Linked DNA regions of Azospirillum brasilense. The protein of the gene in region 2 binds, or shares a complex with, the protein of the main gene of each other region. Links are inferred from orthologs where the notes say so. Each region holds a gene or a part of one and is shown on either strand. Other genes may lie near its edges.

Region 1 (3,496 bases), 820 kb from region 2 along the record:
GGCAGACAGCGAGCCAGCCCTGGGCGGCGAAGCCGTCGCACAGGTCGCGCATGACCTGATTGACCCCGAAGATTTCCTGGATGACGACGAGTCCCGGCGCCGGCCCGCCGCCCGCCGGCTTGGCCACATAGGCGGAAAAGCTGCCGCCGTCGCCGGCGGGGATGCTGATGTCGGTCATGGTGTCTCCAGCCTCTTGGTTGTTTCCCTGGCCCGTAACGCAAAAGCGGCGGCCGTTGGCTCGGCCGCCGCTTCCACTATACCCACCGAAACCTCGGAACCGGAACACGCGGGGGAGGAATGCCCTCCCCCGATTGGTCACATCAGACCAGCCGGCTCTGCTCGATCGCCGCCTTGATGAAGGAGGTGAAGAGCGGGTGCGGGTCGAAAGGCTTGGACTTCAGCTCCGGGTGGAACTGCACGCCGATAAACCAGGGATGGTCCGGGATCTCGACGATCTCGGGCAGTTCGCCGTCCGGCGACAGGCCGGAGAACAGCAGGCCGACCTTCTCCAGACGGTCCTTGTAATAGACGTTCACCTCGTAGCGGTGGCGGTGCCGCTCGGTGATGTCGGTGGTCCCGTAGACCTCCGCGACCTTGCTGCCGGGGACCAGCTTCGCCGGATAGGTGCCGAGACGCATGGTGCCGCCGAGATCGGTGCCCTCCGTGCGCTTCTCCAGGCTGTTGCCGCGCATCCACTCGGTCATCAGGCCGACCACCGGGTTGCCGGGCTTGCCAAGCTCGGTCGAGCCGGCGTCGACGATTCCGGCCATGTTGCGGGCCGATTCGATCACCGCCATCTGCATGCCGAAGCAGATGCCGAAATACGGCACCTTGCGCTCACGGGCGAACTGGGCGGCGCGGATCTTGCCTTCCGTGCCGCGCGAGCCGAAGCCGCCGGGCACCAGGATGCCGTGGACGTTCTCCAGCCGCTGAACCGCGCTGTCGTCCTCGAAGATCTCCGAGTCGATCCAGTCGAGCTTGACCTTCACGTTGTTGGCGATGCCGCCGTGGGTCAGCGCCTCGGCCAGCGACTTGTAGCTGTCGAGCAGGCTGGTGTACTTGCCGACGACGGCGATGGTCACCTCGCCCTGCGGCTTGCGCACGCGCTCGACAATGCTGGTCCAGCGCGACAGGTCCGGCTTGCCCTCGGTCGGCAGGCCGAAATAGGCCAGCACCTGGGTGTCGAAGCCTTCCTCGTGGTAGCTGACCGGCACCTGATAGATCGAATCGACGTCCAGGGCGGCGATGACGCGCTCCGGCCGGATGTTGCAGAACAGCGCGATCTTCTTGCGCTCGTTCTCCGGAATCGGGCGGTCGGCGCGGCAGAGCAGGATGTTGGCCTGGATGCCCATGCCCAGCAGCTCCTTCACGGAATGCTGCGTCGGCTTGGTCTTCAGCTCGCCCGCCGTCGGAATGTAGGGCAGCAGGGTCAGGTGGATGAACAGGGCGTTCTCCGGACCGACCTCGTTGCCGAACTGGCGGATGGCTTCCAGGAAGGGGGTCGACTCGATGTCGCCCACCGTGCCGCCGATCTCGCAGAGGATGAAGTCCTCGTCGGTCGTCTCAGCGCCGATGAAGTCCTTGATCTGGTCGGTGACGTGCGGAATCACCTGCACGGTGGCGCCCAGATAGTCGCCGCGGCGCTCCTTGGCGATCACGTTCGAATAGATGCGGCCCGTGGTGATGTTGTCGCCACGGCGCGCGGCCACGCCGGTGAAGCGCTCGTAATGGCCGAGGTCGAGGTCGGTCTCAGCGCCGTCGTCGGTCACATAGACCTCGCCGTGCTGGTACGGGCTCATCGTGCCGGGGTCCACGTTCAGGTACGGGTCCAGCTTGCGAAGCCGCACCTTGTAGCCGCGCGCCTGGAGAAGCGCCCCAAGCGCCGCCGACGCCAGACCTTTGCCCAGCGAGGAAACGACGCCACCGGTGATGAAGATGTAGCGAGTCATGTCCGTCCGAAGACCTTCAGAGCCTGATCCGTTCCCCGAATTCGGACCGTCCCCCGGGCGCTGCCCAGATCGACGATCCTCAAAAGAAAGAGGCGGCTTCGGGGGAGGCCGCCTCACGTCAGACCCGGCCGGAGCCGCGTCGCGTTTTGCCGGGCCGCTGTTACTGGGCGACCGGCGGAGCGGGCTGCGCCGGCGTCGCCGGCTGGGCGGGAGCCGCCGGAGCGACGGGCTGGGCCGGCATCGTGTCGATGATCGAGGTCGGCGCCCTGTGCGCGCCCGCCAGGACCGCCAGGACCAGGCTGGTCGCCATGAAGCAGCCCGCCAGGATGCCGGTGGTCCGCGTCAGCAGATTGGCGGTGCCGCGGGTGGACATCATGCCCCCCATGTTGCCGCCGCCGATGCCAAGACCGCCGCCTTCCGACCGCTGGATCAGGATGACCCCGACCAGCGCCAGGGCGATCAGCAGGTGAATGACCAGAAGCACCGATTCCATGCAGCCCGTTCCCTTGATCCCTTCCCGGAGCGATCCGCAGGGACCGCCCAAACCAACAGCGCGCCACGGACCTTGGCAAGGGCCCGTGGCGCGCGCCCACTGTTTTTAACGCGGTCCTGCGCGATATGCTAGCGGCAACTGGTGGCGATCGCCCAGAAATCGTCCGCCTTCAGCGCGGCGCCGCCGACCAGCGCGCCGTCCACATTCTCCACCGCCATAAGTTCCGCCGCGTTGCCCGGCTTCACCGAGCCGCCGTAGAGGACCCGCACCGCGTCGGGATCGGCGGTCTTGCCGGCCAGCTCCGCCCGGATGTGGGCGTGCATCGCCTTGACGTCGTCGGGCGTGGCGGTCTTGCCGGTGCCGATGGCCCAGACCGGCTCGTAGGCGATGACGGTGTTCGCCGCGGTGGCGCCCTCCGGAATCGACCCCTTGAGCTGGCTGGCGACCACGTTGTTCGCCTGCCCGGCGTCGCGCTGGGCCTCCGTCTCGCCGACGCAGATGATGGCGATCAGGCCCGCCTTGTGGGCGGCGGCGGCCTTGGCGGCGACCTGGGCGTCGGATTCGGCGTGGTCGGCGCGGCGCTCCGAATGGCCGAGGATGACGTAGCGGCAGCCGGCGTCGGTCAGCATGGCCGGGCTGACGTCGCCGGTGTGCGCGCCGGAGGTCTTGGCGTGGCAGTCCTGCGCGCCGAGCGCCAGCGGGCTGCCGGAAATGGCATCGCCCACCGGGAACAGCAGCGGGAAGGGCGGGCACACCAGCATGTCGAAGGCGACCGTCCCGGCCCCCGTCAGGCGCCCGGCGAGGTCCGAGGCCAGATCGAGTCCGTCGGCCTTCAGCCCGTTCATCTTCCAGTTCCCGGCAATCAGTTTGCGGCGTGCGGCCATGGCGTTTTCGTCCTCCGGCTCTCGTTTGTTGATGTGGGCGTTGTCGCGGGTGTTCGTTTTCAAAGTGCGCCCCCTGTCTAGCAAGGAGTGCCGGGCATTTCCACCCGCCCAACGGGTTCTTTCCGATGGGGAATCGCGGGGGAAATGGGGTGTTGCCGGGCTTTCGCGGG
Region 2 (4,377 bases):
GATCGCCAAGGTCGCGCACCTGGTCCGCGTCGAGAACGAGGGCTGAACCCATGACGAAGCTGAACGATCTCCGGGACAACCCCGGTGCCCGTAAGGAGCGCATGCGCGTCGGCCGCGGTATCGGTTCGGGCAAGGGCAAGACCGGCGGCCGTGGCGTCAAGGGTCAGACCTCGCGCACCGGCGTGGCCATCAACGGCTTTGAAGGTGGCCAGATGCCCCTTCACCGCCGCCTTCCGAAGCGCGGTTTCCGCAACATCTTCGCGAAGGAATACTCGGTCGTGAACCTGGGCCTGGTCCAGAAGTTCATCGACGCCGGGAAGCTCGACGCCAGCCAGACCATCGATGCGGTGGCCCTGGAAGCGGCGGGCGTCACCGGCAAGGTGAAGAAGGACGGCATCCGTCTGCTGGGCAAGGGCGCCCTGACGACGAAGGCCAGCTTCACCGTGGCCGGCGCCTCCAAGTCGGCTGTGGAAGCGGTCGAGAAGGCGGGTGGCAGCGTCACGCTGACCGCGTCCGCCGCCGAAGCCGCCGAGTGATCGGAAGCCCGCGCTTGCGCGCGGGCCTCTTCCGGCACTAAATGAAGCGAAGTTGCGAGGGGCGGCCTGCATCCTGCAGGACCGCCCCGTTCGTGCATTAGGGACAGGGATACGACCCATGGCATCAGCGGCCGAGCAGCTTGCCGCGAACATTAATTTCGGGGCCTTCTCCAAGGCGACCGAGCTGAAGAAGCGGATCTGGTTCACCCTTGGTGCCTTGATCATCTACCGCCTGGGCACCTACATCCCGATTCCGGGCGTCAACCCGCAGATCCTGGCCGATATTTTTCGGCAGCAGGGCGGGGGCATCCTGGGCATGTTCGACATGCTGGCCGGCGGCGCGTTGCACCGCATGACGATCTTCGCGCTCAACATCATGCCGTACATTTCGGCCTCCATCATCGTGCAGCTTCTGACCGCGGTGTCGCCGCAGATGGAAGCGCTGAAGAAGGAAGGCGAGTCGGGCCGCAAGAAGCTGAACCAGTACACCCGCTACGGCACCGTCCTTCTGGCGACCGTGCAGGCCTGGGGCTTGGCGGTGGGGCTTGAGGCGATGACCGGCGCATCCGGCGCCGCGGTTCCGGAACCGGGGCTGTTCTTCAAGATCGCCACGGTCATCACGCTGGTCGGCGGCACGATGTTCCTGATGTGGCTGGGCGAGCAGATCACCGCCCGCGGCATCGGCAACGGCATCTCCCTCATCATTTTCGCCGGCATCGTTGCCGAGCTGCCGCGCGCGCTCGTCAGCACGCTGGAGCTGGGCCGCACCGGCGCGCTGTCCACGCTGTTCATCGTCTTCCTGCTGCTGATGGCGGTGGGCGTCGTGTTCTTCATCGTGTTCATGGAGCGCGCGCAGCGCCGGCTGCTGATCCAGTATCCGAAGCGTCAGATGGGCAACCGCGTGTTCGGCGGCGAAGCGTCGCACCTGCCGCTGAAGCTGAACACCTCGGGCGTCATCCCGCCGATCTTCGCGTCGTCGCTGCTGCTGTTGCCGCTGACCGCGGTCGGCTTTGCCGGCGGCGAGGGTCCGGAGTGGCTGCAGACCGTCACGCGCTATCTCGCGCACGGCACGCCGCTCTACATGATCCTGTATTCGGCGCTGATCATCTTCTTCTGCTTCTTCTACACGGCCATCGTCTTCAACCCCGCGGACACGGCCGAGAACCTGCGTAAGTATGGCGGCTTCATTCCCGGCATCCGTCCGGGCAAGAACACCGCGGACTACATCGACTACGTGCTGACCCGGTTGACGGTGATCGGTTCGGCCTACCTTGTGGCGGTTTGTCTCCTCCCCGAAATCCTGATTTCCCAGCATTCGGTTCCGTTCTATTTTGGCGGCACCAGCCTGCTGATCGTGGTCACGGTGACGATGGACACGGTTGCGCAGATTCATTCCCATCTGCTGGCCCACCAGTATGAGGGGCTGATTAAAAAAGCGAAGCTTCGGGGGAGAAAGTAATGAATCTCATTCTGCTCGGACCGCCGGGCGCCGGGAAGGGGACCCAGGCGCGGCGTCTCGAAGACACGCGCGGGCTCGTCCAGCTTTCTACGGGCGATATGCTCCGCGCGATGGTCGCCGAGGGTGGTCCGCTTGGGCAGCAGGCGAAGGACATCATGTCCGCCGGCAAATTGATGCCGGACGAGCTGATGGTCAAAATCATCGCTGAGCGCATTTCCAAGCCGGATGTGGCCAACGGCTTCATCCTCGATGGTTTTCCGCGCACGGTCGCCCAGGCCGAGGCGCTGGACACCATGCTGTCGGACAAGGGCCTGAAGCTCGACCACGTGATCGAGATGAAGGTCGTGGACGACGTCCTGGTGGAGCGCATCACCGGCCGTTACACCTGCGCCAAGTGCGGCAAGGGCTATCACGACGTCTTCGAAAAGCCGAAGGTCGAGGGCGTCTGCGATGTCTGCGGCAGCACGGAGTTCAAGCGCCGGGCCGATGACAACGCGGACACGGTGAAGACCCGTCTCGCCCAGTATCACGAGCAGACCGCGCCGATTCTGCCGTATTATCAGAGCCGTGGGGTTCTGAAGACGGTGGACGGCATGGCCGAGATCGACGACGTGACGAAGCAGATCGAGGGCATCCTGGCGTCCTGAGCGGGCCGCCTGACCAGGATTGTCCTGATCGGCTGAAAGGAAAAGCCGCGAGGATCTTCGGACCCTTGCGGCTTTTTCTATGTCGTGACGACGAGGCGGGGAGGGTGATGCTCCCCAAAGACGCCGCCTCTCTTTACGAAGCGGCGTCGGTGTCGGGGCGTGAGAGGTCTTCCGCCTTCCGGCTCAGATCGTTGTAGCGGTCGAGCACCCAGCCGAGGTGATCGGTGGCCGCAACGGCGGCGGCATCGGCGTCGCGGCGCCGGATGGCGTCGTAGATGGCGCGGTGATGGTCGATCATCAGCGCCTCGCGGCCCAGCGCGAAGGGCTCGGTGTGGTGATACTCCATCATCTGGCCGAGGATGTCGCGGATGGTCGCCAGCAGGTGCAGATAGACCGGGCTTCCCGCCGCTTGTGCGACGGCGAGATGGAAGTCCATGTCGTCGGCGGCCTGCTTGCCGTCGCGACCCGTCTCGCCCATCGCGGCGAGGACCCGCCCGATGTGGTCGATCTGCTCTTGGGTCGCGCGCTCGGTGGCGCGCCGGGCCGCCCAGCTTTCCAGGGCCTGCCGGATCTCCACGAGGTCGCAGAGGTTGGCGTGCTTCACGCGGACCATCTCGGTCAGAGCGCCGTCCATGGCGCCTGCAGAGGATACCACGCGTGTCCCGCCGCCCTGGACGGCGGTCAGGAAGCCCTGCGTCTTCAGCTTCTGCAGGGCCGCGCGCACCGAGACCCGGCTGACGTGGAGCTGCTCCGCGAGCTGGCGCTCGCCGGGCAGGCGCTCTCCCGGAACGAGTTCGCCACGGGCGATCCGTTCGAGAATCCGCTCCGCCACCCATTCGGAAATGCGCTGGGAGGAGGCCGGTACGTGGTGGGGTTCTTCGGTGTCGGACACGGTGTCATGCCCTTTCATCAGCAATCGGTCATAGGTCGTACCCGAGTCGGGCAAATCACGTCAACTCGCATCCAGACGGCGGCGTATGGGTCGCATCACCGGCGGCGTTTCATCGGCTCCCACGGCGGGCCATCAGAATGCCTGCCAAAACCACGGCGCCGCCCACCGCCTGGAGAATCCCGAGCGGTTCGGCGAGCAGCGCCCAAGCCAGCACCGCCGCGGCTGCCGGCTGGAGCAGCAGGCTGACGGAGGAGAAGGCTGCGGGCAGATGAGCCAGCGCATAGGCGATCAGGCTCTGGCCACCGGCGTGGCTGACCAGGGCGAGCCCCAGCAGCACAGCCCATCCACCAAGCGATCCGGCGATCAGGCTCTCCCCCGACAGCAGGGCAATGGGCAGCAGGGCGAGGCCGGTGACGACTCCGCTCCAGGTCATGATGGTGGCCGTGGAGAACTCCGCCCGCAGCCGGCCCACCGCCAGGATGTAGCCGCCGTAGAAGACCGCGGTCAGCAGCCCGAGGGCGTCGCCGAACAGGTGGTCCGGGCTCAGCTTCAGACTCTGCCCCATCAGCACGACGGCCCCGCACAGCGCCAGCCCGAGGCCCATCAGGAAGGTCCGGCTGAACCGCTCCTTGAACACCAGCCAGGACACCAACGTCACGAAAATCGGCGCGAAGTTCGCGAGCAGCGTGGAGTTGGCGACGGAGGTGTAGCGAATCGACCAGTGCCAGATGGCGAGATCCCCGGCGAAGAACAGGCCCGCCGCGGTCAGCCGGGCGTAATCGGACAGCGACGAGGGCTTGCGCGACCGCGCGCCTCCCTTCGGTTCCACAGCCATCCAGACCC

What was found.
Region 1: the proteins of secY (region 2) and secG are in contact, whole or in part, in a crystal structure (PDB 5AWW), measured with the Thermus thermophilus proteins. The link is inferred for Azospirillum brasilense from one-to-one orthologs. Residues at the interface, in WP_096411648.1 of Thermus thermophilus: Leu14, Gln16, Arg17, Phe20, Ile34, Pro35, Pro37, Ile72, Arg108, Arg109, Asn112, Gln113, Arg116, Ile117, Ile120, Pro145, Gly146, Trp147, Phe152, Phe155, Val156, Val159, Thr160, Val162, Ala163, Gly164, Ala166, Leu167, Trp170, Glu173; in WP_223903268.1 of Thermus thermophilus: Tyr5, Ile9, Tyr12, Leu13, Ala16, Leu19, Val20, Val23, Leu24, Gln26, Glu27, Pro28, Gln30, Gly31, Ala32, Asp34, Leu35, Met36, Gly37, Gly38, Ser39, Ala40, Asp41, Leu42, Phe43, Ala45, Arg46, Val48, Tyr53, Thr56.

Annotation. Positions count from the first base shown.
Region 1 is NZ_CP012914.1:1,402,301-1,405,796, reverse strand. The notes cover bases 777-3,496. They hold secG (preprotein translocase subunit SecG), read right to left. Parts: upstream 2,443-3,496; coding sequence 2,110-2,442; downstream 777-2,109. Other genes in these bases: tpiA (triose-phosphate isomerase), read right to left, coding at 2,571-3,326; AMK58_RS06450 (CTP synthase), read right to left, coding at 777-1,949. Also shown: AMK58_RS06455 (dienelactone hydrolase family protein), read right to left, coding at 1-178; more of AMK58_RS06450, read right to left, coding at 321-776. UniProt on the Bacillus subtilis protein: Involved in protein export. Participates in an early event of protein translocation.
Region 2 is NZ_CP012914.1:2,220,693-2,225,069, reverse strand. The notes cover bases 1-2,824. They hold secY (preprotein translocase subunit SecY), read left to right. Parts: upstream 1-654; coding sequence 655-1,995; downstream 1,996-2,824. Other genes in these bases: AMK58_RS10295 (FadR/GntR family transcriptional regulator), read right to left, coding at 2,776-2,824; AMK58_RS10300 (adenylate kinase), read left to right, coding at 1,995-2,642; rplO (50S ribosomal protein L15), read left to right, coding at 51-536; rpmD (50S ribosomal protein L30), read left to right, coding at 1-46. Also shown: more of AMK58_RS10295, read right to left, coding at 2,825-3,534; AMK58_RS10290 (DMT family transporter), read right to left, coding at 3,644-4,377. UniProt on the Bacillus subtilis protein: The central subunit of the protein translocation channel SecYEG. Consists of two halves formed by TMs 1-5 and 6-10.